DNA from 4 places in the Arthrobacter sp. 147(2020) genome. Region 1 is predicted to be linked to each of the others. Evidence: riboswitches for the same ligand, from Rfam matches in the RefSeq annotation. Region 1 holds a riboswitch; each other region holds the start of a gene.
The links. Region 1 has a riboswitch for S-adenosylmethionine ahead of sfnG (dimethylsulfone monooxygenase SfnG). Riboswitches for the same ligand answer to the same signal wherever they lie in the genome.

Region 1 (7,817 bases):
CTGAACTTCTGGGACCGGCAGGCACGCCGGCTCGACTGGGCCACCGAATGGTCGACCGTGCACAGCTTCGCTCCGGCCCGCCCGGTTCCCGGGCGTAATGCCGGTGGGAACGATGACGGTGACGACGTCGAACTGACAGTCCCGGTGATCGAATGGTTCGCCGGTGGCCGCCTGAATGTGGCCCACAACTGTGTGGACCGGCACGTCAGAGCCGGATTGGGGGCCAAAGTTGCCCTGCACTTCGAGGGCGAACCCGGCGACCGGCGCACCGTCACCTACGCGGACCTGCAGGACGAGGTGTCGCGGGCCGCCAACGCGTTGCTCGCGCTGGGGATAGGCAAGGGCGACCGGGTGGTGATCTATCTCCCGGTTCTCGTGGAAACTGTGGTGATCACCCTGGCGTGCGCCCGGATCGGGGCGGTCCACTCGCTGGTGTTCGGCGGCTTTTCGGCCGAGGCGCTCCGGTTCCGGGTCGAGGACACCGGCGCCAAGCTCCTGGTGACCACCGACGGGCAGTACCGTCGCGGGGTTGCTGTACCCGTGAAGGCCAACGCCGACCAAGCCGTGGCCGGATCAGACACCATCGAACATGTCCTGGTGATCCGCCGCACCGGCGACGACGTCGAGTGGACCGAGGGGCGCGACGTGTGGTGGCACGACGTCGTCGACTCCGCCTCCCCGGAGCACACCCCTGAGGCGTTCGACGCCGAGACACCCCTGTTCATCATGTACACCTCCGGGACCACAGGAAAGCCCAAGGGCCTGGTCCACACGTCCGGCGGCTACCTCACCCAGGCGTCCTGGAGTTTCGAGTACCTGTTCAGCCATCCCGACCCCGAGTTGCGGGAGCGTGATGTCCACTGGTGCACCGCCGACCTGGCCTGGGTCACCGCCCACACCTATGAGATTTACGGACCACTCTCCAACGGCGCCACCCAGGTGATCTTCGAGGGCACTCCCAACACTCCACACCCGGGCCGGCACTTCGAGATCATCGAACGTTACGGCGTGACCAGCTACTACACGGCACCCACACTGATCCGGTCCCTGATGGGCTGGTTCCCGGACGGCGCCCCAGCCAGCTACGACCTGTCCTCGATCCGGTTGCTCGGCACGGTCGGCGAAGCCACCAACCCCGAAGCGTGGCGCTGGTTCAGGGAACACCTCGGAGCGGGCACCGCACCAGTCGTGGACACCTGGTGGCAGTCCGAGACCGGCGCCACCATCCTCTCCCCGCGTCCGACCGACGCTTCGTTCAAACCGGGGTGCGCCTCTCGCGCCCTCCCTGGAGTCAGCACCAGGATTGTCGACGACGCCGGCCACCCCGTGCCCGTCGGTGAGCAGGGCCTGATCGTGGTGGACCGCACCGGCCCGGCGATGGCCCGGACCGTGTGGGGTGACCCGCAGCGCTACCTCGACTCCTACTGGCGGAAGTTCGCTGCGCAGGGCTGGTTCCTCGCCGGAGACGGCGCGAGGTACGACGACGACGGCGACACCTGGATCCTCGGGCGGGTGGATGACGTGCTCAATGTGTCCGGTCACCGGCTGTCGACTATCGAGATTGAATCGGCCCTGGTGGCCCACCCGTGGGTGGTCGAGGCAGGAGTCTGCCCGGTATCCGACCCGCGGACCGGACACGCCATCGCCGCGTTCGTGGTCCTGTCCCCCTCGGCGGGCACAAATCCCGCTGCCGGGGAGGACGTGGGCCGGGTGCTGCGGGACCACGTAGCAGCCGTGATCGGACCGATCGCGAAACCGGCCGCCGTCGTCGTCGTCGATGATGTCCCCAAGACCCGGTCCGGCAAGATCATGCGGCGGCTCCTGACCCAGCTGTTCGAAAACACTGCACTCGGTGACACCACGTCGCTGCAGAACGAGGGGTGCGTGCCCGGGATTGCGGCGGTCCTCGCCGCCCGCCCGGACAGGTGAGCAACACATCCCACCGGGCGGGTCCAGCGTTTGGCGGTGATACCGCGCCTGTGATCGGGTTAAGACCATGAGCGTTGACCAGGATGAACAGAAGCGGCGCGAGGACCGGCTGGCAATAACCCGGATCGTGCTCCGGCCCACCGGAACGCCCCTCCCCCTGGCGTTCATGGGGCTGGCAGTGGCGACCATCGGAGTCAGCGCACTCCAGTTGGGGATCGTCCCGGCCCGGGAGGAACAGATTATTGCGCTGGGGATCCTGGTGCTCACGGTGCCGCTGCAGCTGTTTTCCTCGGTGATCGGCTTCGGTGCACGCGATCCGATCGCCGGGACGGGCATGGCCATGGTCGCCGGTACCTGGGCGCTGATCGCGGTGGCGATGCTTGTCACCCCGGACGGCGCATCGCTTTCCGCGCTGGGGGTACTCCTGATTACCGCGGCGCTGGCCATGCTGGCGCCGATCCTGGGCGCGAAGGGCAAACTGGTGGCCGCAGCGGTGCTGGCTGGTTCAGCCCTCCGGTTCGCCATCACCGGCGTCGCGCACCTGACCGGCTCGGACGGCTGGGAAACCGCCGCCGGAATCTTTGGTTTCGCCCTCGGCGCGTTGGCGATCTACGCGGCAATTGGCTTCGAGACGGAGGAGGCCGGCGGGCCGTTCCACCTCCCGCTGCTCCGCCGCGGATCGGGCACCAAACCGCTGGCCGACGACATGGGTGAGCAGGTCGAAGGGATTGCCCGGGAGGCGGGCGTGCGCCGCCAACTGTGAGAGCCGCATTCCGCCAAACGCTGCAACGGAGAGCAACAATGTTGGTCCACCGTGATGGTGCTGTCACACTGGTGGAGACCATCCCGAGCGGTTGAGAGATCTGGCTCATTGACACCGCAGCAACCCTGGCCACTGCCTACGGCAGTGACATTAGGGTGCTAATGCCAGGCACGATGGAGGACCAATATGGCTATTGACCTTTCCCAACCCCTGAAGTTTGCGTACTGGGTTCCCAATGTGAGCGGTGGCCTGGTGGTCTCCACCATTGAGCAGCGCACCAGCTGGGACTTCGAGTACAACAAGAAGCTGGCCCGCATCGCGGAGAACGCCGGCTTCGAGTACGCCCTCTCGCAGACCCGGTACGCTGCGAGCTACGGGGCAGACAAGCAGCACGAGGCGACGTCGTTCTCGCTGGCCCTGCTCGGTGCGACCGAGAAGCTGAAGGTAATCGCCGCTGTCCACCCCGGCATGTGGCAGCCCGGCGTCCTCGCGAAGTTCATCATCACCGCTGACCACATTTCCAATGGCCGGGCGGCCGTGAACATTGTGTCGGGCTGGTTGAAAAGCGAGTTCACCGGCTTCGGGCTCCCCTGGCTGGAGCACGACGAAAGGTACGTCCGCACCGAGGAGTTCATCAGGATCCTCCGCGGCCTCTGGACCGAGCAGAACTTTTCCCAGTCCGGAAAGTACTACAACATCACCGATTTCACCCTCAACCCGCCACCGGTTGACGTTCCCGGACGGCCGCATCCGGAGGTCTTCTTCGGCGGGAACTCCACTGCCGCGCAGGCCACCGCTGGCCGGGTGGCCGACTGGTACTTTTCCAACGGCAAGGACCTTGAAGGATTCAAGGAGAACATCGCCGGTGTGCAGGCCTCCGCGGCCGATGCTGGGCGGCACCCACGGTTCGGGCTGAACGGGTTCGTGATTGCCCGCGACACCGAGAAGGAAGCCCGCGAGACCCTCCGGGAGATTGTGGCCAAGGCGCACAAGCCCGCGGTCGAGGGGTTCCGCGACGCCGTCCAGGAAGCCGGAGCCTCCACCAAGGACGGTAAGGGCATGTGGGCGGATTCCTCCTTCGAGGACCTGATCCAGTACAACGACGGTTTCAAGACCCAGCTGATCGGCACCCCCGAGCAGGTTGCCGAGCGGATCGTCGAGTACAAGAAGATCGGCGTGAACCTGATGCTGACCTGTTACCTCCACTTCCAGGAGGAGGTCGAAGCCTTCGGCAAAGACATCCTCCCCATTGTCCGCGAGCTTGAGGCGGACCTCGCCCGTAAAGAGGGCCTGGATTTCATCATCGACGACGTCACTCCCGAGAATATTAAGGCAGGTGTCTAATGGCTGACCGCAGCTTCGGATTCCGTACCCGTGCCCTCCATGCTGGAGGCACCCCCGACTCGGCCCATGGTGCCCGGGCCGTCCCCATCTACCAGACGACTTCCTTCGTGTTCAAGGACACGGCCGACGCCGCCAACCTCTTTGCGCTGCAAAAGTACGGCAACATTTACTCCCGGATCGGTAACCCCACGGTCGCCGCCTTCGAGGAGCGGATCGCGTCCCTGGAGGGAGGCATCGGGGCGGTCGCGACGGCGTCGGGCATGAGCGCTGAATTCATCACCTTCGCCGCCCTGTGCCAGGCGGGCGACCATATCGTCGCCGCTTCTCAGCTGTACGGGGGCACGGTCACCCAACTCGACGTGACCCTGCGCCGGTTCGGTATCGACACCACCTTCGTCCCCGGCACTGATCCCGCCGACTACGCGGCAGCCATCCAGGACAACACGAAAGCGGTCTACGCCGAAGTGATTGCCAACCCGTCGGGCGAAGTGGCCGACATCCAGGGCCTGGCGAAGATTGCCCACGACGCCGGAGTGCCGCTGATCATCGACTCCACCCTGAGCACTCCCTACCTGATTCGCCCGATCGAACACGGCGCTGACATTGTGATCCACTCGGCGACGAAGTTCATCGGCGGGCATGGGACCACCCTGGGCGGCGTCATCGTCGAGGCCGGTACCTTCAACTGGGGCAATGGCAGGTTCCCCACCATGACCGAACCGGTTCCCTCCTACGGGAACATCCAGTGGTGGGCGAACTTCGGGGAGTACGGGTTCCTGACGAAGCTGCGCACGGAGCAGCTCCGGGACATCGGCCCGTCCCTGTCCCCCATGTCCGCCTTCCAGCTGCTACAGGGCGTGGAGACACTGGCCCAGCGGATGGACGAGCACCTCTCGAACGCGCAGGCGGTCGCCGAGTGGCTGGAGAACGATCCGCGGGTGGAGTACGTGAACTACGCCGGACTGCCCTCCCACCGCCACTTCGAGCGGGCGGCGAAGTATCTTCCACAGGGCCCCGGCTCGGTGTTCAGCTTCGGGGTGAAGGGCGGCAGGACTGCCGGGCAGACCTTCATCGAGTCGCTGCAGCTGGCCTCGCACCTGGCGAACGTGGGGGACGCCAGGACACTAGTCATCCACCCGGGGTCGACGACGCATCAGCAGCTTTCCGCCGAGCAGCTGGTCACCGCCGGAATCCCTGAAGACCTGGTGCGCATCTCGGTGGGGCTGGAGGACCTGGAGGACATCCTGTGGGACCTTGATCAGGCCCTGGACCTTGCCACGGCACCGAAGCTTGAGGACCAGTTGAACCCCAATGTTGAAGGAGTGAAGGCGTGAGCGCTGACCTGGAAACGGCACGCACCTGGGAGGGCCCGTCCGCCCCTGAGCGGCTCTCGCTGCTGCGCAACGCCAAGTCGGTGGCCATCGTCGGGGCGTCGGACAAGCCGTCCCGAGCGTCCTACTTCGTGGCGACCTACCTGCAGTCGTCGTCGCCGTACCGGCTGTACTTCGTGAACCCGGTGGCGAAGGAGATCTTGGGACAGCCCGTCTACGCGTCATTAGCGGATCTGCCGGAGGTGCCCGACATTGTCGACGTGTTCCGCAAGCACGACGACCTGCCGGGTGTCCTTGAGGAAGCAAAGGCTGTCGGAGCGAAGACCCTCTGGTTGCAGCTCGGCTCCTGGCATGAGGGGGTCGCCCGTGACGCCGAGGAGGCTGGCCTGAACGTCGTGATGGACCGGTGTATCAAGATCGAGCACGCACGGTTCCACGGCGGGCTGAACCTCGCCGGCTTCAACACCGGCGTGATCTCCTCGAAGCGCCAGGTTACCGCCTAGCGCTTCAAAAACGCCGCAATACTCCTACAGAAACTGCCCTGAGGCCCAGGCCCGCTGATTGTCAACGGAAACCCTTTGCCTCAGGGTAGTTTTTTCATGTGTGGTGGGACTTCGCCGATGGTGCCGGCGCTGGTTAAAGATATTCCCAAGGTGAAAGAGGGACTCTGTGCCCAGCTAACACCAGCAAACAGGGAGATCACCATGCGTACTAATCCCATTTTTCGCAAGCGGCAGTTCAGGGCGCAGAGTGATGCCCGCGCTCATCCCACATTCAGACGGCGCCTCACTGCCGGAATGATCACTGTTCTCCTGGCGGGTGGTGCATTGCCGGTTGTTGTTGCACCCGCCGCGCAAGCCGCACCGGTCGGTCAAGGGCTTACGCTCAACGCCGGCGACATGCGCTTCATTCTCAAGCAGATCAAGATTGCGGAAAATCACGCGACCAAGGAGGACGCCCAAGGCAACCCAGTTCCAGGTCAGCCGTTGCTCGGTTCCGGCCCCAACCAGATCGCCAACGCCCTGCTGCCCTACGGGCTGCGGACAGTGGACGGATCAGAAAACAATCTGGTGTCAGAGCGCACGGAATTCGGCGCCAGTGGCCTTCCGTTCCCGCGGTTGGCCACGCCACAATGGCGGACCACCGCAGCCGGTCAGACGTACAAGTCGGTGAACACCAATGTAACGGACGCCGAACCGAGGTTCATCAGCAACGTCATTGTGGATCAGACGTCCACCAACCCTGCCGCCATCGCTGCGGCCGGCCAGGCACACCGGACAGTCAATAACGCCGCTACGGCAGTGCCGTGTGATGCTAACGGTTTGCCGGCCGGTTGCGTGCCCGCCGGCGAAACCCTTGACATTCCCAACGTCACCACGGACTTCGGATTGTCACCCCCCTACAACGGAATGTTTGCCTTATTTGGCCAGTTCTTTGATCACGGGGTCGATTTCACCAAGAAGACCAAGAACTATGTGATGGTTCCGCTGGCCCAGGATGACCCGCTGATAATGGATGGCTCAGCACGGAATGCACCGTTCATGATCCTGAACCGAGCGGAGAACCAGCCCGGCCCGGACGGAAGACTTGGCACCGCCGACGACGTCCAGGATGGCACCAACACTGACTCGCCGTGGGTGGATCAGAGCCAGACCTACGGCTCACATTCCTCCCACCAGGTCTTCCTGCGGGAATACGAGATGAATGCCGACGGAAAGCCGGTTTCCACCGGCGAGCTGATCGAAGGTGTACCAGGAGGGATGGCCACCTGGAAGGACCTCAAAGCACAGGCATCCTCGAAGCTCGGACTGTTGCTCTCCGACGCCGACGTCGCCGACCTTCCGATGCTGGCCACTGACCAGTATGGGCGCTTCCTCCGGGGACCCAACGGCCTGCCCCAGTTCATCAACCAGGATCTCAGCCTGACTGAAGGAAACCTGGAAACCCCGGTAGCCCCTCCCGCCAATGTGCAGCGCGTCGGCATCGCGTTCCTCGACGACATCGCCCACAACGGCAATCCCTTCAATTCCCAGACCGGCGCGGCACTTACGGCGGACACGGATACCGAGATTGCGGAACCCACCTCCCGCCAGCCAGCGGGGACCTACGACAACGAAATGCTTGACACCCACTTTGTTGCTGGAGACGGCCGCGTGAACGAGAACATTGGCCTCACCGCTATTCACCAGATCTTCCACTCCGAGCACAATAGGCTCACCGGTTACATGAAGGACCTGCTGACGTCCCTGAACCTGGACCTGAATGAGTGGAAGTTGCCCTCGGGTCAATGGAACGGTGAACGCATCTTCCAGGCGGCCAGGTACGTGACGGAAATGGAATACCAGCACATCGTGTTTGAAGATTTTGCCCGGAAGATCCAGCCTGGCATCAACCCCTTCAACGTCTTCACGCAGTCCGACACAGGAATCAACCCGGCGATCATGGCCGAG
Region 2 (7,817 bases), on a different contig from region 1:
ATCCGACGCCGAAAAGATCATGCACGGGCAGCTCGAAACTGATGGCGGGCTCCTGTTGATGGGCGCCGATATTCCCAACGGTATGTCCTACACGGAGGGCGACAACTTTTCGGTGTCACTAAGCGGCGAAGACGAGGAGGAACTGCGCGGCTATTGGGAGAAGCTCTCGGGTTCAGGCACCGTCACCGTGCCGCTGGAGCGGGCACCCTGGGGCGACAGCTTCGGTATGTGCAAGGACCAGTTCGGGGTCGACTGGCTGGTCAACATCAGCGGAGCCTGAGCTCGCACGCAGGTAGCGCCAGAGTGGGGTGTACATGGGATTCGCCGTTGGCGCCGACTCCTATGACCGCTTCATGGGACAGTATTCGGTGCCGTTGGCCCGGGAGTTCGTCAGTCTTGCCGGAGTCCACCACGGCGAGCGGGTGCTGGACGTCGGGTGTGGCCCCGGAGCGTTGACCGTTCAACTCGCGTCACTGCTGGGCCCGGAGCAGGTCGCGGGGGTTGATCCGTCGGCCCCGTTTGTCGATGCTGCCCGGGTACGGCTGCCCGGCGTTGACATTCGTCGGGGCACCGCCGAGGACCTGCCTTTCCGGGACGGTTCCTTCGACGTCGCCCTCGCGCAACTGGTGGTTCATTTCATGGCAGACCCTGTTGCAGGCCTGCGGGAAATGTCGCGGGTCACCCGCAGCGGTGGGATCGTTGCAGCCTGCGTGTGTGACCACGCCGGCGCGAAAGGTCCACTCGCCACGTTCTGGGAGGCGGTCCAATCGATCGACGATCTGGCGCCGACCGAAGCGGACCTCGCCGGCACGGCCGAGGGACAGTTGGCCGCCCTGTTCGATGCTGCCGGACTGAGAGAAATCGAGCAGGGCAGTATGACAGTGCGGGTGGAGTTCGAGTCGTTCGCTGCCTGGTGGGAGCCCTATACCCTCGGTGTCGGACCGGCGGGAGACTATGTCAGGCGCCTGGACATGCCAGGCCGTGAAGAGTTGCGGCATGCCTGCGCCGGGTTGCTTCCGGCCGCCCCGTTCGGGATCGACGCGACGGCGTGGACGGTCAGGGCGCGCCCAGGGTGACCCCTGTTGGCCCGGGATGGACAGTCTGCTCGCAGCACTGGGTAATTCCAGTTCTTTGGTCAGCTCAGGACGTCCTGTCGACGGCGGCGAGAAGCACTGTGCCGAGATCCGCGGGACGGGTGAACTGGGGCCAGTGTCCGGTGGGTAGGTCGACGTAGTCGACATCCTGGACACGGGCCAGTTCGGCGACGAACGGATCCCCGGCAGCCATCCATCGTTTGAGCTGCTCCGAGGTGAATTCGCAGCAGATCACGGTCGTGGGAACAGTGAGGCGGCGTTCGTCGTGCAGTACCTGGCGGTCGGTGGCGACGCCCTTCGGCTGCGGGATGGCACGGGCGATGAACGCCGCGCGCAGTCCATCGTCCAGATCGATGAGGTCATCCTCCTCGAAGACCTCCCAGGCGGGGAGCGGAATGTCGTCGCCGTAGGATGGCAGTTCGTCGTTGATGTTTCCGCCGTCACCGAGGGGACCGCTGTCAACGTAAATCGCCCGCAGCACCCTATCGGGGCGCTGATCGAGCGCGCCGTAGATGATGGCTCCGCCGCCGGAATGACCCACCAGTACCACCGGCCCGCCGACGTCGTCGATTGCCTTCACCACCGCGTCGATGTGCTGGCGAAGTCCGATCCCGGACCGGGGTGCGTCCTTCGCCTCGAGCCCGGGCAGGGTGAGGGGATGAACCTGGTGTCCAGCCGCCACGAGCGGCGGAGTCACCTCATCCCACGACGATGCATCCAGCCAGAATCCGGGTACCAGAATGATGTCCATGCCCGGACCCTAGTCCGAACCGGCGCTTATCGGCAAGCAGCTGCCACTGCCCGAGCAGGCGGGCGGCGGTTGGCGCCCATCACGTGCAGGTCACCGGTTCAGGCAGGTACACACGCAGGCTTTGTTGCCCTCAGGATCGGCCAGGACGACGAAGGCGGGCGCCTGTTCGTCGTCGACCACGCGTCCACCCGCAGCAACGGCAGCGGCGATGCGCTGCTCGGCCACGTCGTGGGGGACCCACAGATCAACGTGGAAGCGCTGCCGTGGAGTGTCGTGCGGGTCGGTGGACTGGAACCAGAGGACCGGCATCCGGCCATTGGGGTCAACGATGTCGTCACCCTCCTGCGCGTCAGCGCTGCCCGTGAGGAGGGCCGCCCAGAAGGGTCCCACGGCGGCGAGGTTGGCGGTATCCAGGGAGAGCTCCAGTCCACCCAACGCTTCGGGACTAGGTGGCAAGCCCATCTCCCGCGCAATGTCGCTGACCGCCCGCGCCAGGTCCACATCACGCTGAGACACCCCGCCGACGTCGTGGCTGATCAGGGAAAGGTCGACATACGACGTGGTCAGGGTGATGGACGGGTGGTGGTTCTTCGCTGCAGCGGCTTCAGCGATGGCGGCAACAAAGGCGGCACCGGTGGCGTAGTCGGGAATGCCAAATCTGGCATGGATAGCCTGTGCCAGTTTCCGCCAGTCGGCGAGGTCTGCTTCGAGGAGCTGGTCGATGGTGAGTGAGTCCATGCCACCAGTATGTCGGCGGGAGGCCTGCCCGGGAAGGACCTTGGGCGAGGCAGCGAAGGGTGGGTGTTAGCGGTCCACAGCGATCCCAGGCTGGTCGGCCGGGGGAGTGGCGCCGGTACCGTCGACTACTGGCGACTGGTCCCTCAGGAAGAAGGCGCCCAGGGAGCCAGCCAGGGTGGCGAACACTGCTACCGAGTAGATGGCGAGCAGCACCTGGAGGATCCGGGCAAAGTGGTCGGTGGGGGTGATTCCGGTTCCGGTGATGGTGGCCATCGAGGCCTCGAAGAGGGCCTCGGTGTAGGACTCGTGGGACCCCGTGGCGTAGAGCAGTTGGCTGGCAGCGAGGATGACGACGGCGGTCACAGCCGCGAGCCACCCAATCCTGCTGGAAAGCAGCCTGCCAGCCGAGCGCGACCCCCTGATGCCGGCTGAAAGGATGCCGCCGAACCGGGCAAACCGGGCGACCCTGATCAACCGGAACGCCTGCAGGGCCCGAAAGAATCGCAGGAAAGGAACCAGCAGGAAGATCAGCTGCCACCAGTTCTTTCGCCAGAACGCGCCGCTGAGCTCCCCGTCAATGACCAGGGCAACCGGCTTCGCAGTAACGAGTGAGCGGACCCACGGCCACCGTGCCGAAAGCCAGGCGACAATGAACTGGAGGGTTGCGAGCAACACCAGGGCGGTGATTCCCTGGGCAAAGGTGACATCGGCGCTGAGCAGGATTGTCGCCAGGGTGGATCCGAGGGCCACCGTGACGATGAAATCGAAGGCGTTGAGCTGGCCGAGCGTGCGTTTGCCCGAGGCCCGCAACACCAGGACCAGTGCGGCGTAGGACACCGATCCGATGATCAGCACACGGACAACCTGTTCCCACGATTCAAACCACATACCGAAATCTCTTCACACCGGCTGGATCCGGCGGTTCGGGCTCATAGGGCCAGGGCTAGCGAACTGCTGGAGTATCGCCGACGTCACGCTGGCGAGTGCTCCCTTGACTTCTCTGCTGACCGTCGTCAGGCTTGTCGACAACAGGAGGGGCATCTGTCAGCTCCTGGCCAATGGAGGATACCGATGATCCGTGCCAGGTCGCTGATGCGCTCCACGACCTCCGGAGACGGGGTCACCCGCCTTGAGCTATTCTTCGATCTGGTGTTTGTCCTCGCGTTGTGGCAGCTATCGCATCATTTGCTGGAGCATCCTTCCTGGGTGGGGGCCGGCGAGACATTTGTGCTTCTGCTTGCGGTCTACAAGGTGTGGGTGTACACGACCTGGTCCGCGACGTTACTGGACACTTCGCGGCTTGAGGTGCAATGGATGCTCCTGGTCGTCATGCTTGTCACGCTGTTTATGAACGCCTCAATCGGATCAGCGTTTGGCGCGTTCGGCTGGCTCTTTGCTGGAAGCTATCTCCTGGTCCAGCTGGGCCGGGGTGTCTGGATGCTCACTGCCGGACTTGACCGCACCACTCACAGCCATTTCGTGCGCACTCTGATCTGGGGGTGGATGAGCGCGCCGTTTTGGATTGCCGGCGTCTTCTTCGGTCCGGAGCTGCGTTTGATGTTCTGGGGTTTCGCTGCCGCAATCGATCTTGGCGGCCATATGCTTGCGCACCGGTTGCCTGGGCGAAAGACCGAAGGAGGCAGTGTTCCGCTGCCGGGGGAGAGGATCTTCGAGCGGTTCGGGTTGTTCTACCTGATCGCGCTCGGCGAGACGATCCTTTCAACCGGCCTGGCAATTGCAGGCAACCTGCAGGATCCCTTCATATTTCTGACGGGGACCATAAGTTTGGCCGGAAGCGTCGCTATTTGGTGGTGCTATTTTCATGGCCTCGAACAGGACATTCTGGACAGGCTCAAGTCCGTCGATGATCAATTCCGGCCCGGTATTTTGGCTGGTAACACCTTGGTCCTGTTATTGGCAGGCTTGATCCTGGTGGCGGTGGGTGATCAGCTTGTGATCAACGATCCGGCCATCCGCCCCGATCTATCAACTGTTCTTCTTCTCTATAGTGGGCCGGCTCTCTTCCTTGCCGCACGGGGCTTTCTCATCCGACAGGTACTGGACCGACGCACCCCATCTGATCTCGCAGGAATCGGAGCCCTGGTGGTGCTGGCAACGGTGAGCTTCCTCCTTCCCGCCTTCATCGCCGCGATGGGGGCGGTTCTTCCTCTCATCGGCGTAGCAGTTTTCGACGCCGTGGACCGCCGACGCCGAACGCACCAGGCAGTCCGCTGATCACCTGCTCGACGCCCAGGCGCGGACCCGAATCCAGCTTTGCCAGTTGCGAAGTGGTCTGCCAAACAACGAAAACCGGCTCCTGAAATTCGAGGGCGACAGTCGAGTCGCTGGGCAGCGGAGTAGGGAATCCATTCATTAGTTGACATAATGTAGATTATCGGCGCTTTATCAAACGCGGCGGAAGGGGCAGAACGGGCTTGTTAGGATCCGCTGACGATAACCAGTTCGTTACCCTCGGGATCGGCCACACGCCAGCGCCCAGCAGACTCCTCAAGGAGCGTGCCACCGGCGGCGAGGCACGCAGCGAGTCGCGGGTGAACGGCATCCGACGGCACGGCAAGCTCAACATGGATTCGGTTCCGCTGGCGGCGTCGATCAGCGTCTGTCGCGTCAAGTTCCTGAAACACCAGAACCGGATTCAGACGCAAAGGATCGACAATATCGCTGACCCCGTCCCGCGGGTCCGCGACGTATCCGAGCGCGGCGATCCAGAATGCCCGCACCAGAGGTAGATCGGCGGCGTCGAGGAACAGTTGGGCAAAGCGTGGCAGCGCCGGATCAGCAGTTGCCCCGAGCCGGCGTGCAGCGCCCTGGAGTTTCACGGCGAGGTCAGTGAAGTCCACGCCGTCGGGGTTGTCTTCCCACTGGTCCTTGCCGCTGTCCAGGATCACCAGCCCGGGTCTCAGGTCGATCACCAGGGGAAGGCCTGCGGCGTCGGCCAGCGACGCTGCTGCAGCGGCCAGGTCGCGCTGCTGTGGTGGTGAGGTGGTCCGGTAGCACGCCATAGCGCTGAACACCGCTAGCCAATCGGCGGTCCCACTCCCCTCACCCAGCGCTCCGCCGGGTACCAGGTCAACCTCGTTGCCGTCGGGATCGGCGTAACAGACCCCGTACGGCCCTGAGGCTTCGCCGAGACCGGCCTGTCCGACCGCTTCGGCAGGCCGTACGACGTCGAGGTGGATGCGGTTTCTCAGGGGCCGGACCTCGGCCGTGGACTGGATCCGCAGTGCCGGATCGCGCTTTAGCGGATCAGCCAGACCGCCGTCCGCTGCGGGCACGTAGGCGAACGCACGCTGCCAGAAGGTCCGGAGCGCCGACGGGTTCGTTGATTCAAACACGACATTCACGTGCTGCAGCCCTGCAGTGTTCGCGGCCAACCCGAGGTCACGCGCCGCGGCGGACACCGCCCCGGTGTGGTCTGCCGAATCGGCGCGGACCCGCACGCCTGTCGCGCGGACGTCCACCACCTGACCGGGTGAGAGCTCCATGATGCGCCCCGCCAGCGCTGCACCCTCGCTCAGCGATGGCGCGTCGAACCATGCCGTGAAGGCGCCGTCGACCGCACGCCAATCCGTCCCGATCCCAGTCATACCCGGCACTGTACAACCCATTCCCTGCAATCTCCAGAGACGAATGTTTCGTTGGAAGTCGTCCGGATCGAGGGTGTTCTTGATCGGCCAATCATTGTGCGATTAGATCACCATAGTCCTTTTCGGGTATCGCTCCCCGGGACTGAACAACCATCCAGAGCGGCTGAGAGACCTGGCTCGTTGAAGCCGCAGCAACCACCCTTTGGGGCCGGTGCTACTGCCAGGACCGATGGAGATAGCCTTATCCCCCGTTGGTTCCGCCCCCTCGTTTTGGGGTCCGATCCTTCAGCGTGCGCGGATAGGGAAGCTCGATCATGACTGAGAGGATCGGCATGACTTCCCGCCCCAACAGAACCCCACCACGACGTGTCCCAGCGCGTCACTCGCTCCGTCTGACAGCACTGCTGGGGATCGCAGCGCTGGCCCTGGCTGGCTGCGGTTCAGCCGCTGGCCCAGCTACCGGGCAGAACCCTGTGTCCGGCGAACCCGTTGAGGGAGGAACCCTGGTCTACGCCGAGGTGACGCCGATCAACAACTGGCAGACCCAGTCCGCCCGGTTCTATGAGAAATCAAATGTGCTCAACAGCGTGCTGGACCGCCTGACCTATTTCGATGCAGGTACATCCGAACTGGTCCCCTGGATCGCGTCCGAATTCTCCAGCAGCGACGACGCCACCGAGTTCACCTTCACCATTCGACCCGGTGTCACGTTCAGCGACGGCAGCCCGCTCGACGCCGAAGCCGTCAAGCTGAACTTCGATGCCCTCGGTCTGGGCATCGAAGCAGCCCAAATCCAGCCAAACGTGGACTTCGCGGGTTACGAGAAGGCCGAGGTGATCGGCGAAGACCAGGTCCGGGTGACCCTGACCTCTCCCAACGCCAACTTCCTGCGCGCCACCTCATCGGTCACTGCCGGGCTGGTCTCCCCCGCAACACTGAAGTTGGACGCCGCCGGGCAATCAGCCATCGCCGAGATCTCCGGATCGGGACCATTCACCTTCGAATCGGAGCAGCCCGATGAGGAAGTGGTCCTGGCGAAGCGTCCCGACTACGCCTGGGCTCCGGAATCGGCTGAGAACCAGGGGGACCCCTACCTGGACAAGGTGGTCATCAAGTATCTGCCGGAGGTCGCCCACCGGGCGGGCGCGATCCAATCGGGGCAAGTGGATCTGGCACGTGGCCTCCAGCCCCTGGACGAGGGGACCCTCGCGGCATCAGGGAACCAGGTCCTCCCCGCGCAGGGGGTGGACCTGACCGTGAATATGGCGGCGGTCCGGATCGGGAGCGGGAAGCTCGACGACGTGAACGTCCGCCGCGCCCTGCAGATCGGCATCGACCGGCAGTCCCTCAAGGAGACAGTCCTGTCCGACAGCTATGATCTCGCTGCGTCGGTGCTGAACCGTCAGGCACCAGGCTTCACTGACCTGTCCGCTGAACTTGAATACCAGCCTGACAAGGCCAGGCAACTGCTCGACGACGCCGGATGGACAGTCGGGGCGGACGGCATTCGGGAGAAGGACGGCGTGGCGCTGGAAGTCACCGTCACCAGCTCCAACAATTCGGTGGTCATCAAACCCGCGTTCGAGCTGATCGAGCAGCAGTGGCGGGAGATCGGTGTGAAGCTGA
Region 3 (7,817 bases), on a different contig from region 1:
TGTCCAGGCTGGTCACCAGTTCACCGCACTCGGGTTCAACGATCTCGAGCCCTTCGGCGGTCAGCAGCGACTCGATCCGGCCGTACAGTAGGAAGAGCTCGTCGTATTTGACCGTCCCGAGCCCGTTGACGATGGGCACCACGCGGGTGCCGGCGTCGTCGGGCTTGTCCTTGAGCAAAGTGCTGACCAGCAGTTCGGCGAGCTCGGTGGCGGTGGGCATGGGGTGGTCGGATATCCCCGGTTCGCCGTGGATCCCCAGGCCCAGGGACATGTGGCCGGGCTCAACGGTGAACAGTGGTTCCTTCGCTCCCGGAAGGGTGCAGCCGTCGAAGGCGACGCCGAGCGAGCGGGTGCGGTAGTTGGTCTTCTGCGCCAATCGCTCCACCTCGTCCAGGCTCAGCCCGGCTTCGGCGGCGGCGCCGGCGACCTTGAACACGGTCAGGTCCCCGGCGATGCCGCGGCGCTTCTCCAACTGGTCGATGGGGGCGCTGGCAATGTCATCGGTGACCACCACGGTGCGCGTCTCAATGCCTTCGGCGTTGAGGCGCAGCTGGGCCTGGTCGAAGTGTAGAACGTCGCCGGCGTAGTTGCCGTAGCTGAGCAGCACCCCGCCGCCGTTGTTCGCGGCACGGGCCACCCGGTAGACCTGTCCCGCGGCGGGGGACGCGAACATGTTGCCGCAGGCTGACCCGGCGGCAAGGCCTTGGCCCACCAACCCGGCGAAGGCAGGGTAGTGTCCGGAGCCGCCGCCAATAACCAGGGCAACCTGGCCCTCGTCCATTTCGGTGGAGCGGACCACGCCGCCGTCTACGCGGGCAACGTACCGGCGGTTGGCCGCAGTGAAGCCGTCAAGGGCATCATCGGCGAAGGTGGCGGGGTCATCAAAGATGCGTGTCATCATTCCTCGTTGAATCGATGTGTCCCGGCTGGGCCGGGCGGACTAATGGGATGCGTTAGACCGAGGCGCCGCGTGGCTGCTGCCGGCCCTGCGCCACGAGCGGCTGCCCGAGCGCGTAGTCCACGGTCTTGGGGAGGATGCGGTTGCGCAGGTAGTCCTGGTTGGACGCTGACACGCTGAGGCCGTCTCCGCCGTAGTGCTCGGCGCAGATGATGCCCTGGAACCCGTGTGCCAGCGCGGTGCGGAAAGCCTCGCGGTAGCTGATCACGCCGGATTCGAGAGGAGCGGGGATGGCCACGAACTGGTTGCGGGCCAGGTTCTCGTCCCGTGTGTAGTTCTTGACGTGCCAGTAGTTGGCGTAGGGAACGGTCTTGGCGATCATTTCCTGGATGGACTCGATCGGGCGGTGCAGGCGTACCAGGTTGCCCAGGTCCGGGTTCAGGCCAACGTTGGGCAGATCGATGTCCTGCACCAGCTGGGCGGCGGAGTCGCCGGTGCCCAGATAGGTGTCTTCGTAGAGTTCGAGGGAGAGCAGCAGGCCCAGGTCGGCGGCGTGGTTGCCGAGTTCACGGAGGCGGGTGACAGCCTTCTGCCAGACCTCGGGATCGTTGACCGGGTCCTTGTGACCTTCGACGGTCCAGAACCACAGCTGCTTCTTCTGCTCGGCGGTCAGCGCCTGGTGCAGTCCGAAAGAGACCACTTCGCAGCCCAGCTGCGCGCCGGCCTCGAGGGTGCGGTGGCTGTAGGCGAGGTTGTCTTCCCAATTCTGCTCGTCGATGACGCTGCGGCGGATGGCGGAGATGGCGGGTGCACCCACTCCCACTTCGGTGGCAGCGAGCTTCAGCTCGTCGAGGCGTTCGGTGGACAGGTCCCCGGGCTTGATCCAGGTGTCGAAGAAATCGACGTTGTCGAAGCCGGCGTCGCGCACTTCGGTGAAGACGCTCTTCCAGACCTCTGGGTCCGCGTCCTGCATGGACCCGGAAGAAGTCTCGTGCGGGAACTGAAGCAGGGCGGCCGTGATGGGCCAGGTGTCAGCTGTATAAACCATTAGTCACTCCATTGTGTAATCGTATTTCCTATAGGATTGTCGATCACACGCCGAGAGTCAAGGGTTCCGCATCAGGACGGGAAGTTCTAGGGGTGCTCTGCGCTGTCCAGGATGGACCGCTGCTTGACGCCATTGAGGTGGGCAACCATCGCTGCGCGGGCCGCGGCAGCGTCCCCCGCCGCGAAAGCATCGAGGATGGCGGTGTGCTCAGCGATGGCGTTGTCGGCGTCGGTGACGCCCAGGCCGGCGAAGAACCTGAAGCGCTGCACCTGGCCGCCGAGGGTGCGGTAGGCGTTGAGGATGAAGGGGTTGCCGGTGTGCTCGGCGATCAGACGGTGGAAGTCCTCATCAGCCTTCCAGTATTCGCGGAACTCAGCGTAGGAGGCACCGGTGGGGGCATGACGTAGATCCTCGATGGTCTGCTTCAAGTCGTCGACCAGCTGCGGAGTGCTCCGGGCGCAGGCGAGCTCGGCGTTCACGGGTTCGATCATCAGCCGGGCATCGACCAGCTGTGCCAGCTCGGGCGCGGTGAAGAGCGGCGCCACCTTGTAGCCCTTGAGCGCAACGCGGCGCACCATGCCGGTATGTTCCAGACGGGCCAGCGCCTCGCGGACCGGGGTGGGGGAGACATCCAGGTCACGGGCGATGCCGTCAATGCTGAGGTTCGCCCCTGCTTCCAGCCGGCCGTCGATCAGCCAGGACATGAGCTCCTCGTGGACATGATCGGCGAGCACCTGACGGTTCAGGGTGCGGCGGGGAGCGGCGGCGGACATAGATAAATCCTATAGGAACTACCGATACAGGTCGGCGGGCATGAATTCCTGAAGGTCTCCGGAAGGTCATTTATGACGATCCTTTTCGCTAAATTTTTGACCCGGTGAATTATCTGCTTTAGGTTGAACTCAGAATCAAGAGTTCAACCAATGGCTCCCTGGCCGGTTGAACAGCAACCCTCTCCCGTAGTGGGGTGCTTCAGGTGAAGATTCGGCCGCCGGAACAAGTCCCCGGATGGCAAGTACGGCGTATCCAGGAGTACCCACAAAGGTCTCGGCGATACCGCCCGCAATCTCGAAGCGAGCCAGTATGTAACACCCGAGGAATCCCCACCCGATTGTCGCTGCAGTTTCCGCAGCGCATTCGCCTCCCTTTTCTTTAAGCCGATCCAGCAGGAGCCTCCGGCCGATTTCGCCTGCCCGCTGGACTTTTTCCAATATCCCGTTCAAAGGAAAATCAATGAATTCCCGCAAACTCCTGTCCCTTGCCGTGGTCCCCTTTCTGGCCCTCACCGTCGCCTGCGGTTCGTCGGAAGGCTCCGACTCCGGCACTGAAAGCATCAGCCTCGGCGTCGTCGGAGCCAGTGACCCGGAATGGGGGCTGCTGACCGAAGCCGCGGCGGAGGAGGGCATTGACCTCGAGGTCATCGACTTCGCCGAGTACACCCAGCCCAACCCCGCCCTGAGCGAGGAGGAACTTGACCTCAACCAGTTCCAGCACCTGGTGTACCTGGCCCGCTACAACGTCTCCAGCGGTGAGGAGCTCACCCCGATCGGGTCCACGGCGATCTACCCCCTCGGTCTGTACTCCACCCAGTACGGGTCGGTCGACGAGATCCCCGAAGGCTCCACTGTCGCCGTCCCCAATGACGAGAGCAACCTCGCCCGGGGTCTGCTCGTGCTCCAGTCCGCTGGACTGGTGGTGCTCGACGGCGGTGGCAGCGCCTTCTCGACCATCGACGACATCGACGAGGAGGCCTCCAAGGTCACCGTCACCACCCTCGAAGCCTCGCTGACCCCTACGTCGCTTCCCGACGTCGCCGCTGCGATCATCAACAACGACTTCGTGCAGGACGCGGGGCTGAACTTCGAGGACGCCATCGCGCAGGACGACCCGACGGATCCCGCCGCCGTGGCGTACGTGAACGTGTTCGCCGCCCGCGCCGGTGAGGAGAACAACGAGACCTACCAGAAGCTGGTGAGCATCTACCAGGAGAACCAGGAGGTGCAGGACGCCGTCCAGGAGACCTCAGGTGGGACGGCCGAGTTCCTGGTGGTCACTCCCGAGGAACTGCAGTCGACCCTCGACACCGTTGAGGAAGACACCGCAGCCCAGGGCTGACCAGGCCCGCCAACTCCTGCGGCCGGCCGGCGATCCCGGCTGGCCGCAGGGCTCTTCCGACAAGGAACACCATGCCCCTCATCTCTTTGCAGGACGTCACCAAAAGCTTCCCTCCGGGGCGGCGCGGTGGCGATCCCGTGCGCGCTATCGACAACGTCAGCCTCGACATCGAGGCTGGCGAGATCTACGGGATCATCGGATACTCGGGTGCCGGCAAAAGCACCCTGGTCCGGCTGATCAACGCGCTGGAAAAGGCGACCAGTGGCACGATCATCGTCGACGGACACCAGGTCACCAACGTGCCGGACCGCCAGCTACGCAAGCTGCGCCTCGACATTGGCATGATCTTCCAGCAGTTCAACCTGTTCAACGCCAAAACGGTCTGGAACAACGTGGCCTACCCGCTCCGCGTCGCCGGGAAAAGCCGGGAGGAAATCCAGGCCCGCGTCACTGAGCTCCTCGACTTTGTGGGGTTGGCCGACAAGGCGTCGAACTACCCTGAACAGCTTTCCGGGGGCCAGAAGCAGCGCGTCGGGATTGCCCGGGCGCTGGCCACCTCACCGAAGATCCTCCTGGCCGATGAGGCCACCTCGGCGCTGGACCCCGAGACCACCCATGAGGTGTTGCGGCTGCTGCGCCGGGTCAACGAGGAACTCGGCATCACCATCGTGGTGATCACCCACGAGATGGACGTCATCCAGACCCTCGCCACCAAGGTGGCGGTGATGGACGGCGGGCGGATCGTCGAGCAGGGCGACGTGTTCGACGTCTTCTCCAACCCGCGCCAGGCCTCATCCCAGCGGTTCGTCTCCACAGTGGTCCGGGGCATCCCGGCACCCGACGAGCTTGCCGCACTGCGCGAACGGCATGCCGGGCGGATCGTCACCTTCTCCTTCCGCGACGGCGACTCATCCCAGGCATCGGTGTTCCTTGAACTCGCCGCCGCAGGGGTCGAGTTCGAGCTGATCTACGGCGGGATCAACGACATCAGGGGCCGCGCGTTCGGGCATCTCACCCTCGCCCTCACCGGACCGGGAGCCTCGATCGACGCAGCACTCGCCAGTCTCGCCGCCCGCACCACTGTGAAGGAGCTCAGCTGATGGATTCCGTCATCGACCTCTCCCCGGAACTGTGGGTTGCCACCTACGAGACCCTCTACATCGTTGGGTTCAGCCTGTTCTTCGGTGGCCTCGGTGGGCTGCTCCTCGGGATCGGCCTGTACACCACCCGAGCGGGCAGCATCCTGGGGAACAGTGCCGTGTTCGGCACCCTGAATATCATCGTCAACATCTTCAGGCCCATCCCGTTCATCATCTTCCTGGCCGCGGCGCAACCCCTGGCCCGGGCGGTCACCGGGACCGGTATCGGCAACAGTGCCATCATCTTCACGCTGTCGCTGGCGGCCGCATTCGGGATCAGCCGCATCGTGGAGCAGAACCTGTTGACCGTGCAGCCCGGCGTGATCGAGGCAGCGCGCTCGGTCGGCGCCGGCCGGCTCCGGATCATCCTGACCATCCTGATCCCGGAAGCCCTGGGTCCGCTGATCCTTGGCTACACCTTCATCTTCGTGGCCCTGGTCGATATGTCGGCGGTCGCCGGGTATGTGGGCGGTGGCGGCTTGGGTAACTTCGCCATCCAGTACGGTTACCGGCAGTTCAACCCCTGGGTCACCTGGGCTGCGGTGATTGTGATTATCCTGCTGGTGCAGGCGGTCCAGTTCCTGGGGAACGTGCTCGCCCGGAAGGCGCTCAGACGGTAGCTTTCGACGTCGACACCTTGGCCTCCGCCCGTGGCCGGGGCGCCGGTTTCAGCACCCCGAGCAGGCAGATCACCGCAGCGATGGCGAAGGCCGCGGGAAATCCGAGCCTCTCGATCAACGAGCCGGTCAGGGTTGCCCCGACCGCCTGTCCGAGCACCAGGCCGGTGAAGAGGATCGACGTTCCGGCGGCGCTGTGCGTGGCCGAGTGGGTGGCCCAGATAATCAGTACCGAGGTGGCGGCGGTGTAGGCCAGGCCAAACAGCGCTGCGGCTGCGAAACTGAGGGGCAGGTTCTGGGGTGCCAGGGCGAACACGCCCGTTGCGGCGGCCACGGCGACGACGGTGGCCAGCCATGTGGTCCGGAGGGTGTGCCGGGCCAGCCACGGTGCCGTCAGCACAGCGCCCGCTCCGCCGACGCCGAGCGCAATCCACGCTCCGGCCGACAGGGTCACCGCCATGCCCTGATCCTCGAGGAGGGTGCGGCCGTGCACCCAGATGGCTGACGCGCCCACTCCGAAGCTGAACGCCGCCACGATCGGGTGCCACAGGGCGCGCAGTTCGGCGCCCGTCCTTGCGGGGCTGGCCCGCTGGTCGTCCGTTGCTTGTGCAGGCACTGGAGTATCCCGCGACCGGTCGGTCCTGAGCACGCCGATCAGGGCGCCGAGCGCGACGACGGCGATCAGCGCCCACGCCAGTCGCCAGGAGGAGGCGACCACCAGGGCCAGCACGCCAGCGATCACCACGCCGAAGCCGGTCCCCGAGTTCACCACCGACTGCACTTTGTTCTGCTGGGCGAGCGGGATATTGCGGCGCACCAGTTCCACCAGTGCCGGCGAGGCAAAGCCGGCGCCCATCCCCGCAATCAGCACTGCCGCGGCGAGAAAGACGGTGTTCTGCGCGGCGGCAATTCCTGCGCTGCCCGACGCCGCAGTGGCGCCGGCGAGGATCGTCACGAGGCGTGGCCGGGTTGGCGCGAATCGGAACCCGATCAGAGCCGACACGCAGTAGATCACCGACGCACCGGAGACCAGCAGGCCACCGACCGTCGGCGTCAAGGCGAACGCTGCGGAGAACGAGGGAGAAACAGTCCGTAGCCCAGGCGGGCCAGGCCGTAGGTGGCGGCGATTAGCGCCAGCGCCATCACCGAAAAGCGAGGGCTAGCTGTCGGCAGTGAGGACTGTAACGTGCGTTTCATTGAAACGAACGTTATAGGATGGAGGCATGACTGCACAACCCAGCGCACGGGAACGCCTCCTGGAAGCCGCCGAAGATCTGGCCTTCACCCAGGGTGTCGCAGCCACTCCGGTGGACGTGATCCTGAAGCAGGCGAACGTTGCTCCGGCCACGCTGTATGCCCACTTCGGCAACAAGGAGGGGCTCATCATCCAGGCGCTGCAGCGCCGTCTGGGCCGCTGGGATGAGGCCTGGCGGCTGGCGGTGGACGAAGCATCGACGCCTCGGGACCGCCTCGTGGCGCTGCTGCCCGCCCTGCAGAACTACCGGGAGAGCGTCACTCCCGCTCGGTGGTGCGCATTTCTCGGTGTCGCTGCCGAGTCGCCCCAGCCGGGCGACGCCCTGCAGGAGACGCTGGCCAGTGACACGCACCTCCTCAGTACCCGTCTGCGCGAACTGGCCGTCCCGGTGGTGGGGCCAGCGGGTGCTGATGCTTTGGCGGAGCAATTACTCCTCATCTATACGGGGGTGCTGGGGATGATTCTCCGCGGGATGGCGACCGTTGACGCCGTCGCGCTGGGACTGAAAACCTCGCACCTCGCGATCGACGCCGCCGTCAACCAGCCGGCATGACACCTGGGTTTGGCGCCGGACGCTAGGGTCCCCGTTCGCTGGCCCGTGGTCGGGAAAGTCTTCCCCGCCAATTCCGCCCGTTTCGTAGAACGCCTCGACGAACCCCCGTGCCTCGGCCGTCAGGAGTCAACAGTTCGAAGTCATCCAGGCGTCAGTACTTGCCGGATGCTCCGCCGCCGGTGAAGCCGCCGC
Region 4 (7,817 bases), on a different contig from region 1:
ACCATCATCACGGTGACGGCGAACCCGGCGGTCGACCTGACCTATGCGGTGCCGCGACTGATCCCCGGATCATCCCACCGGGTGCGCCAGCCCCTGCTGCGCGCCGGCGGCAAGGGGCTCAACGTTGCGCGGGTCCTGCACCAGGCGGGATACCGGACCGTTGCACTGGCACCGGTCGGTGGTCTGTCAGGCACCGAGTTCCGGGAAGAACTCGTCGCCAGCGGGGTCCCACACATGCTGACCCCGACGGCGGCCGCCACCCGCCGCAGCATGGCCTTCGTCGACGGCGAGGCCGGGCAGACCAGCATCTTCAACGAGACCGGGCGCCCCCTGACGGACACCGAATGGGAGGCGTTCTCCGCGGCGTTCGAGGCCCAGCTCGACGGTGCCGGGGCGCTGGTCGGATCCGGCAGCCTGCCCGACGGCGCGCCGGTAGACTTCTACCCCTCCCTTGTGCGGCGTGCCCGGAAGCATGGCATTCCCAGTCTCATCGACACCTCCGGCGACGCGCTGCTGGCGGCGGCCGACGCCGGTGCGGACCTCCTCAAACCCAACCACCACGAACTGCTGGCAGCCACCGGCGCCACGACCCTCGACGACGGCGCCCGGCAACTGTTGGACCGTGGTGCGGGTGCGGTGGTGGTCAGTTGCGGGGAGGAGGGCATGGCCCTGCACCGGACCGGGAGCCCCACCCTGTGGGCGTCACTGCCACGGGTGGACGGCAACCCGACCGGTGCTGGGGACGCCTCAGTCGCCGCCCTCGCCGTCGTGCTGGCCTCGGGCGCGACCGGTGCCTGGGACACCGCAGCCTCCCGGCACCGCGACGAGACTCTGCTGCGGCTGGCCACCGCCTGGTCGGCCGCCGCTGTCCTGATGCCGGCAGCGGGAGAGCTGCACGACAGCTACCCGGAGCTGATCGAAGCAGTGACCATCACCCAGGACCGACCCCCGAGCCCCCACGCACAGCAGGAGCCCCAACCATGACCCTCACACCGACACGCGATCTGATGGCCGCGGCTGTTGCCTCAGGGGCGGGCCTCGGCGCCTTCAACGTGATCCACCTGGAAACCGCCGAAGCGCTGGTGGCCGGCGCCGAGACGGCGGGACTCCCGGTGATCCTGCAGATCTCCGAAAACTGCGTCAAATACCACCGGGGGCTGGAGCCGATCGCCCTGGCAACGCTCGCGGTCGCCCGGTCGGCGAGCGTGCCGGTTGCCGTGCACCTGGACCACGCCGAGGACCCCGAGCTGGCCCTCGCCGCCGTGGACCTGGGCTTCGGCTCGGTCATGTACGACGGCGCCGCGCTGCCGTTCGACGACAACGTCGCCACCACCTCCCGGGTTGCCGCCTACGCCCGGGAACGCGGCGTGTACGTGGAGGCCGAACTGGGCCGGATCGGCGGCAAGGACGGCGCCCACGCGCCGGGGGTCCGCACCGACCCGGGGGAGGCCGCGTCCTTCGTGACGGCAACGGGCGTGGACGCCCTGGCCGTCGCCGTCGGCTCGTCCCACGCCATGACGCAGCGCAGCGCCGAACTGGACCTGGTGCTCATCGCTGCCCTGAAGTCAGTCCTTGAGGTGCCGCTAGTGCTCCACGGATCATCGGGGGTCTCCGACGCGAACCTTACCGCGGCAATCCGGGCCGGAATGACGAAGATCAACGTCTCCACCCACCTGAACCAGCTGGCCACCCATGCCGTCCGCCTATACCTCGAGCACAACCCGTCAGCGGTCGACCCGCGCAAGTACCTCGCCGCCGGACGCGCCGCCATCGAACCTGAGGCGGCCCGCCTGCTCACCCTGTTCGCCGCCGCGGGCACAGCACCCGGGAAGGGGCAGACACCATGAAACGTGCAGAACGGCTCAACGCCATCCTTGACCTGCTGGCAGTGGCCAGCCAGGTGGACGTCGAGGAGATCGTCACCAAGCTTAAGGTCTCACCAGCGACCGCCCGGCGGGACCTGGACAGCCTCGCTGAGCAACGGCTGCTGACCCGCACCCACGGGGGTGCCAGCATCGAGGCTGTCGCGTACGACCTGCCCGGGCGTTACAACAGGGACGCCCACGCGGACCAGAAGCGGGCCATTGCCCAGGCAGCAAGTGACCTCATTCCCAAGGGAGCGGTGATCGGGCTCTGCGGTGGGACCACCAGCACTGCGATCGCCTCGGCGCTGAGCAAGCGCAGCGACCTGATGGAACCCTCCACCAAACCCACCCTGACGGTCGTGACCAACGCGATCAATATCGCGGCCCAGCTGGTGGTCCGGCCCAACTTCAAGATCATGGTCACCGGCGGGATCGTCAACCCGCGCTCCTACGAGTTGGTGGGATCCTATGCCGACGCGGTGCTGCAGCGGGTAGCCCTTGACTTCGCATTCGTCGGGGTCAATGGCCTGGACCCGATCGTTGGCCCCACCATCAGTGACGAGGGCGAGGCGGCAGTCAACGCGATGGTCGCCAAGCGGGCAACCACCGCCTACGTGGTCGCTGACTCATCGAAAATCGGCACCCGCTGCTTCGCCACCATGACCGGCTACACCTTCAGCAACCTGATCACCGATTCTGGGATCACCGACGCCCAGCGACAGTCGTTCGAGGACCACGGCACCACGGTGATCGTGGCGCCGATGGTGGCCACCGACTAGCCACAGGAGCTCCCACTAGGATGGCTGCCATGCCCACCGATGCCACCCACCCGTCCGCACGGCCCGCCCCCGGCGACGCCGGGACTTCCTCGTCCGGCCAGCGCCGCCGGATCACCGCGGAGATCGCAATTGTCCTGGGGTTATCCCTCGGCCAGTCAGCGGTCTACGCCGTGGTGAACCTGCTCGACAAACTCAGCCAGGCCCCGCTGGCGGCCCAGACCACGCGGCTCAACCCCGTGCTCAACGACCGGCAGTACTTCGACCTCACCTACCAGCTCCTGGGCATTTTCTTTGCGCTGATCCCGGTGTTCCTGGTGCTGTTCCTGCTCACAGAGCCCGGAAAGTCGGCGTTCAGGACGCTGGGCTTCACCTTCAGCCGGCCCCGGGTGGACTTCGGGCTCGGCTTTGGTCTGGCAGTCCTGATCGGTGCCGGCACGCTGGGCGTATACGCGGGCGGCAGGGCGCTGGGCATCACGACGGCGATCGAACCGGCCGCGCTCGACGCCTACTGGTGGACGGTGCCGGTGCTCATCCTGTCGGCACTACGCCATGCTGTGGTGGAAGAGGTCATTGTGGTGGGGTATCTGTTTCACCGGCTGCGCCACCTCGGCTGGTCGATGCCAGTCATCATTGTCAGCAGCGCACTGCTGCGGGGCAGCTACCACCTGTATCAGGGGTTCGGGCCGTTTATCGGCAATTTCATCATGGGGTTGATCTTCGGGTACGCCTACACCCGCGTCAAGCGGGTGATGCCGCTGGTGATCGCCCACGCCCTGCTGGACATTGCGGGCTTCGTGGGCTTCGCGCTCTTCGGGTCGGCGATCGGGATCGGCGACTAGGAACCCCGGCCTAGGAAAGGACCTAAGAATCCGGCGCGTGAGGAGGAGCTAGATCTCCACCAGGCCGCTGGCGGTCTCGAAAGTCACCGACATCACGCCGGGGGTGCCGTTCGGGGCCACCCACCTCACCGCTACACCATCGAGGGGATCGGTGGCGGGGGTGCCCAGCCATTCGGCGATCCTGTCGGGTGAACCTGCGATGGTCAACGAGTCGAGCCGGACCGTCGTCGGGCGGGCCTGCGACGGGTGCAGCGCCTCGGTCCCGTCATCCCACCTCAACATGTAGGGCACCTGAGGGTCGGCGATCAAACCCTTGATACCGATCTGCTGCCAGGTCAGTTCCTGTCCGTCAGGGAACTTGCGGTTCCCGGGGACCGCGCTGCGGCCAAGCCGCTGCTCAAACGGGGCGAGGTCATCGACCGCGACGCACCAGCCCATCCAGCCTCCGCCGGCTTCGGAGCGCGCACGGACCGCCTGGCCGAAGGGTGCCTTGTCCGACGCGGGGTGGTTGAGCACCTCGACCACCTCAAGGTACTGGCCATTCAGCAGGGGGAAAATCATGTTTCGCGTGCCGAAGCGGGGGTGGACACCGCCCTTCACCGGTTCGATCCCCAAGGCAGCGGAAATCCTCCCCGCTGTCGCTACGAGGCCGTCGGGTTCACAAGCATATGAGACATGGTCCAAGCGCATGGCCCTAGTTTTGCACTTTGTGATGTGTGTCTCGACTTAGGGTACCCTAACCTCCTCCGGGGCCGCGCTACGGCGGCAGCCAGCATGACCGCCGCGTTCATATATTTGCACCCGGACGGCTTCTTCGGGTTATCTAGGAGCAGGTCACGAGTGCCAGCACGGAGCGGATTGCCGCTCCACCAGAGCCCCGGCTTGCTGGACGGCAACCCTCCTTCGCGGCGGGGTGCCCCGGGTGACGACCAGGCGGTGGGCAAGGTGTCCGGCGCAAGCGCGGACTTCGAGGCGGGCGGTTTTCAGTGACATCTCTTCACACGACCCAACAGGGCAGCACCATCCATTCCCAGCAGGACGGGGTGGTACGGACCCGCAGCCTGGGCTCCTTCACCTGCGAAACCGGGGGGTATCTCCCGGAGCTCACCCTCGCCTACGAAACCTGGGGCACCCTCAACGAGGACGCCTCCAACGCAGTCCTGATCCAGCATGCGCTGACCGGCAGCTCCCACGTGGCCCGGGGGGATTCGGACGAGGACGGCTGGTGGGACCAGCTGGTCGGCCCGGGCAAGACCATCGACACCACCAGGTACTTCGCCGTGTCGATCAACATGCTCGGCGGGTGCTACGGTTCCACCGGCCCCGCCAGCCTGGATCCCGACGGCGTCCCGTGGGGGTCGCGGTTCCCTTTCCTGACGGTGCGGGATTCAGTGCAGGCCGAGGCGCTGCTCGCGGATGCACTGGGAATCGGGACCTGGCATTCGGTGCTCGGGGGGTCCCTCGGCGGGGCGAGGGCGCTTGAGTGGGCGCTGACGTACCCGGACCGGGTTCAACGATGCGCGGTCATCGCGTGCACTGCGGCGAGCTCCGCTGAACAGATCGCCTTCGCCCAGGCCCAGCTCGCGGCCATCCGCCTGGATCCCGGGTTCGCTGGCGGCGACTACTATCCCGGCAGCGGGCCCACCGCCGGGCTGGGACTGGCGCGGCGTATCGCCCACATCACCTACCGGTCCGAGCCCGAACTTGAGTACCGGTTTGGCCGGTCGCCCCAGGGTCGCGAGACCCCCTTCGGCTCCACCGATCCGGCGGCACGTGGCCGCTACCAGGTGGAGAGCTACCTGGACCACCAGGCGGACAAGCTGGTGGATCGCTTCGACGCCAACAGCTATGTAGCGCTGACCGAAGCGCTGATGGGGCATGACGCGGGCCGCGACCGTGGCTCGCTGCACTCAGCGTTGCGGTCGGCCCGGGCACAGTTCTTCATTGCCGCGGTGGACTCGGACCGGCTCTACTATCCCAGCCAGTCCCAGCTCCTGGCGGACTCGCTGCCCGGTGAGGTACCAGTGCACCTGATCACCTCGCCGATCGGCCACGACGCGTTCCTCACCGAGGTCGGCCAGCTCGACGGCAGGCTGCGGGAGGCCTTTTACTCCTAGCCCGGGACGACGCCGGGCCCGGTCGGCTCAGTGATCGACCAGGCGCACCTCGCCTGCCACCCCGAGGAAGCGCGAGTACCGTCGCAGTGCCGCCTCGTGTTCACTGCGGGACGTTGCCGGGAAGTCGGCGAACAGGTGGGTGTGGATGCTCGCGCCGGCCGCCGTCACCTCATGTTTCCAGTGACCGCGCAGCTGGCCATCCAGCAGCACCAGATGGCTGGGGATGCCGTCCTGCGCCCGCCCGGGGGTTGGGGCCTTCCCGCCCAGATGGAACCGGGTCGCCGAGTATCCCATCACGTACTCGTCGTAGCACTGGACCAGGTCCACCCGGCCCGGCGTCGTCTTTCCAGGTTCCTCACCGGTGAGCCCCTGCGGGCCGACGTCGGGAAGGTGCAGATAGTCGATTCCCTCGATCCGGCTGGTCTCGAAGGTGTCGGCGGCCTCGTCCAGCCCCCGCCGGATGTCCGACATCGGAAGTCCGGACCAGGCGGCACAGTCCTTGACGGTCGCCGGCCCGCGGCTGGAGAAGTACCGGACCGCGAGCTGATGCAGCGCTTCGTCCCGGTCCAGCGAGGGCCCCGCCGGGACCCGTTGGCTGAAGGCCGCGTAGGTGTGGGTGAGCACGCCCGTCGTCCCGGGGCGTGGTGTGCCGCTGACGAGGATCCCGCTCAGCTCGGCCTCCATCAGTAGCTGGGCCAGCGGGATGCCGGTGGTGGGGAGCCCCGCCGCCCGCAGGTGGGCGGCCAGCTCCTTCCGGGAATGGTGTTCGCCGTCGGCGACCGCAGCCTCCAGCACACGGTCGCTCAGCTGCAGCAGCTCGTCGTCGACACCCCAGCCCGAGTTGACCGACCGGTTCTGGTGACGGACGCGGGGTGCGCTGAGTTCCATCAGCCAGCCCAGATCCAGCCGGTGCACGAAGTGCCAGGTGGGCCGCAAGACATGAGTGCGCAGAATGTCTCCCGCAGCGTAGGCGTTCTCCACCTCGGCTGCTGACGGGTCGCCGCACCGCTGGGCCAGCGACCAGCGGGCGTAGGCGAACTCCTGGGCCTGCACGGCACCCAACCAGCTCACCACCTGGTCCGGGCTCGTTGCGGGCGATCCCCACAGCCGCTGCTGCGCCATGCGTCGGGCAACGATCCGCCGGTCCGGGTGGGCTGGCTGAGGCACGGCCGGTCCTAGCCGCCAGCGCCGGGCGGCATCCCCGGACCAAAAATGGGTGCGGCGTCGGGACGCTTCGCCAGCACGCCGTCACCCGAGGACTGGCGGCGGAGCCGGCGCAGCACCCAGGGGACGAAGTACACCTTCGCCCAGACGAGGTCCTCGGTGCGTGCCGCCCGCCAGCTCTTGTGAGGCAGGGGCTGCGGCTCCAGCGGTGTCAGGGAGTGCGGCACGGCGAGGGTCTCCAGCACCATCATTGCGATCGTGTGGTGGCCCAGTGGGGAGAAATGCAGCCGGTCCCCGTCCCACATCTGCGGGTTGACCAACTGGCGCAGCGCCCACATGTCGGCGATCAGAGCGTCGTGGCGCGCCGCGATAATCCGCAGGTTCTCGTTGAAGATGGCGGTCCGGGACCTGAAGTTCCCCAGCACCGACTCGCGGGCGTCCGGTCCGGTGAACAGCACGACGGTCGCGTGGTCCGCGCTGAGCTGTTCAACGGCGCTATCGAGTCGTTCGGCGAGCCGGTCGGGGTCGCCGCCCGGACGGATCAGATCGTTGCCGCCGGCTGAAATGGTGATCAGGTCCGGCCGCAACGCCAGTGCGGGCTCCAACTGCTGGTCCACAATCTGGTGCAGGAGCCGCCCGCGCACCGCGAGGTTGGCGTACGCGAAGTCCTCACGGCTTCTGGCGAGTTCCTCGGCCACCCGGTCGGCCCAGCCCCGGTTGCCGCCGACGCTCTCGGGGTTCGGGTCCCCAATGCCCTCAGTGAACGAATCACCAAGGGCGACGTAACGCGTCCAGGGGTGCGGGGTGGGGTTCCCGGCGGGATGGGGTTCCGGTGGCAGGTACAGGTTCCGGTTCATCCTCCTATCCTGTAGCAGTCTCCGGCTGGGTGCCACCGTCGGGCGCATGCCAGAATACTTCAATGACACTTTCGGATATCCCCAGCACATCAGCCGCGCAAGCCACCGGGCCGGCCTGGGATCCGGTAGTCCTGTGGTCCCGTCCCGAAGAGGAGAGGCGGGGGACCGCCCTGCTGGTGATGTTCCACGGACACCT

Region 2: another riboswitch for S-adenosylmethionine. It lies ahead of HMI58_RS13370 (ABC transporter substrate-binding protein); the one in region 1 lies ahead of sfnG (dimethylsulfone monooxygenase SfnG).
Region 3: another riboswitch for S-adenosylmethionine. It lies ahead of HMI58_RS10480 (MetQ/NlpA family ABC transporter substrate-binding protein); the one in region 1 lies ahead of sfnG (dimethylsulfone monooxygenase SfnG).
Region 4: another riboswitch for S-adenosylmethionine. It lies ahead of HMI58_RS06480 (homoserine O-acetyltransferase); the one in region 1 lies ahead of sfnG (dimethylsulfone monooxygenase SfnG).

What each region holds. Positions count from the first base shown of each region.
Region 1 is NZ_JABFOM010000001.1:93,725-101,541, forward strand. It holds gene acs (acetate--CoA ligase) at 1-1,929, shown strand, start outside; gene HMI58_RS00450 (hypothetical protein) at 1,997-2,692, shown strand; SAM riboswitch class I at 2,768-2,872, shown strand; gene sfnG (dimethylsulfone monooxygenase SfnG) at 2,879-4,036, shown strand; gene HMI58_RS00460 (O-acetylhomoserine aminocarboxypropyltransferase/cysteine synthase family protein) at 4,036-5,370, shown strand; gene HMI58_RS00465 (CoA-binding protein) at 5,367-5,870, shown strand; gene HMI58_RS00470 (Ig-like domain-containing protein) at 6,165-7,817, shown strand, end outside.
Region 2 is NZ_JABFOM010000022.1:19,010-26,826, forward strand. It holds gene HMI58_RS13330 (VOC family protein) at 1-280, shown strand, start outside; gene HMI58_RS13335 (class I SAM-dependent methyltransferase) at 315-1,076, shown strand; gene HMI58_RS13340 (alpha/beta hydrolase) at 1,141-1,845, opposite strand; gene HMI58_RS13345 (VOC family protein) at 1,936-2,583, opposite strand; gene HMI58_RS14765 (hypothetical protein) at 2,650-3,471, opposite strand; gene HMI58_RS13360 (low temperature requirement protein A) at 3,655-4,818, shown strand; gene HMI58_RS13365 (VOC family protein) at 5,022-6,191, opposite strand; SAM riboswitch class I at 6,339-6,427, shown strand; gene HMI58_RS13370 (ABC transporter substrate-binding protein) at 6,506-7,817, shown strand, end outside.
Region 3 is NZ_JABFOM010000013.1:50,074-57,890, reverse strand. It holds gene HMI58_RS10495 (dihydroxyacetone kinase family protein) at 1-898, opposite strand, end outside; gene HMI58_RS10490 (sugar phosphate isomerase/epimerase family protein) at 954-1,946, opposite strand; gene HMI58_RS10485 (GntR family transcriptional regulator) at 2,033-2,719, opposite strand; SAM riboswitch class IV at 2,853-2,970, shown strand; gene HMI58_RS10480 (MetQ/NlpA family ABC transporter substrate-binding protein) at 3,180-4,061, shown strand; gene HMI58_RS10475 (methionine ABC transporter ATP-binding protein) at 4,133-5,161, shown strand; gene HMI58_RS10470 (methionine ABC transporter permease) at 5,161-5,820, shown strand; partial or broken gene HMI58_RS10465 (MFS transporter) at 5,810-6,886, opposite strand; gene HMI58_RS10460 (TetR/AcrR family transcriptional regulator) at 7,041-7,625, shown strand; gene HMI58_RS10455 (TPM domain-containing protein) at 7,777-7,817, opposite strand, start outside.
Region 4 is NZ_JABFOM010000006.1:80,792-88,608, reverse strand. It holds gene HMI58_RS06505 (1-phosphofructokinase family hexose kinase) at 1-984, shown strand, start outside; gene HMI58_RS06500 (class II fructose-bisphosphate aldolase) at 981-1,847, shown strand; gene HMI58_RS06495 (DeoR/GlpR family DNA-binding transcription regulator) at 1,844-2,644, shown strand; gene HMI58_RS06490 (CPBP family intramembrane glutamic endopeptidase) at 2,665-3,483, shown strand; gene HMI58_RS06485 (VOC family protein) at 3,532-4,173, opposite strand; SAM riboswitch class IV at 4,316-4,450, shown strand; gene HMI58_RS06480 (homoserine O-acetyltransferase) at 4,470-5,600, shown strand; gene HMI58_RS06475 (winged helix DNA-binding domain-containing protein) at 5,628-6,767, opposite strand; gene HMI58_RS06470 (SGNH/GDSL hydrolase family protein) at 6,776-7,621, opposite strand; gene HMI58_RS06465 (alpha/beta hydrolase-fold protein) at 7,684-7,817, shown strand, end outside.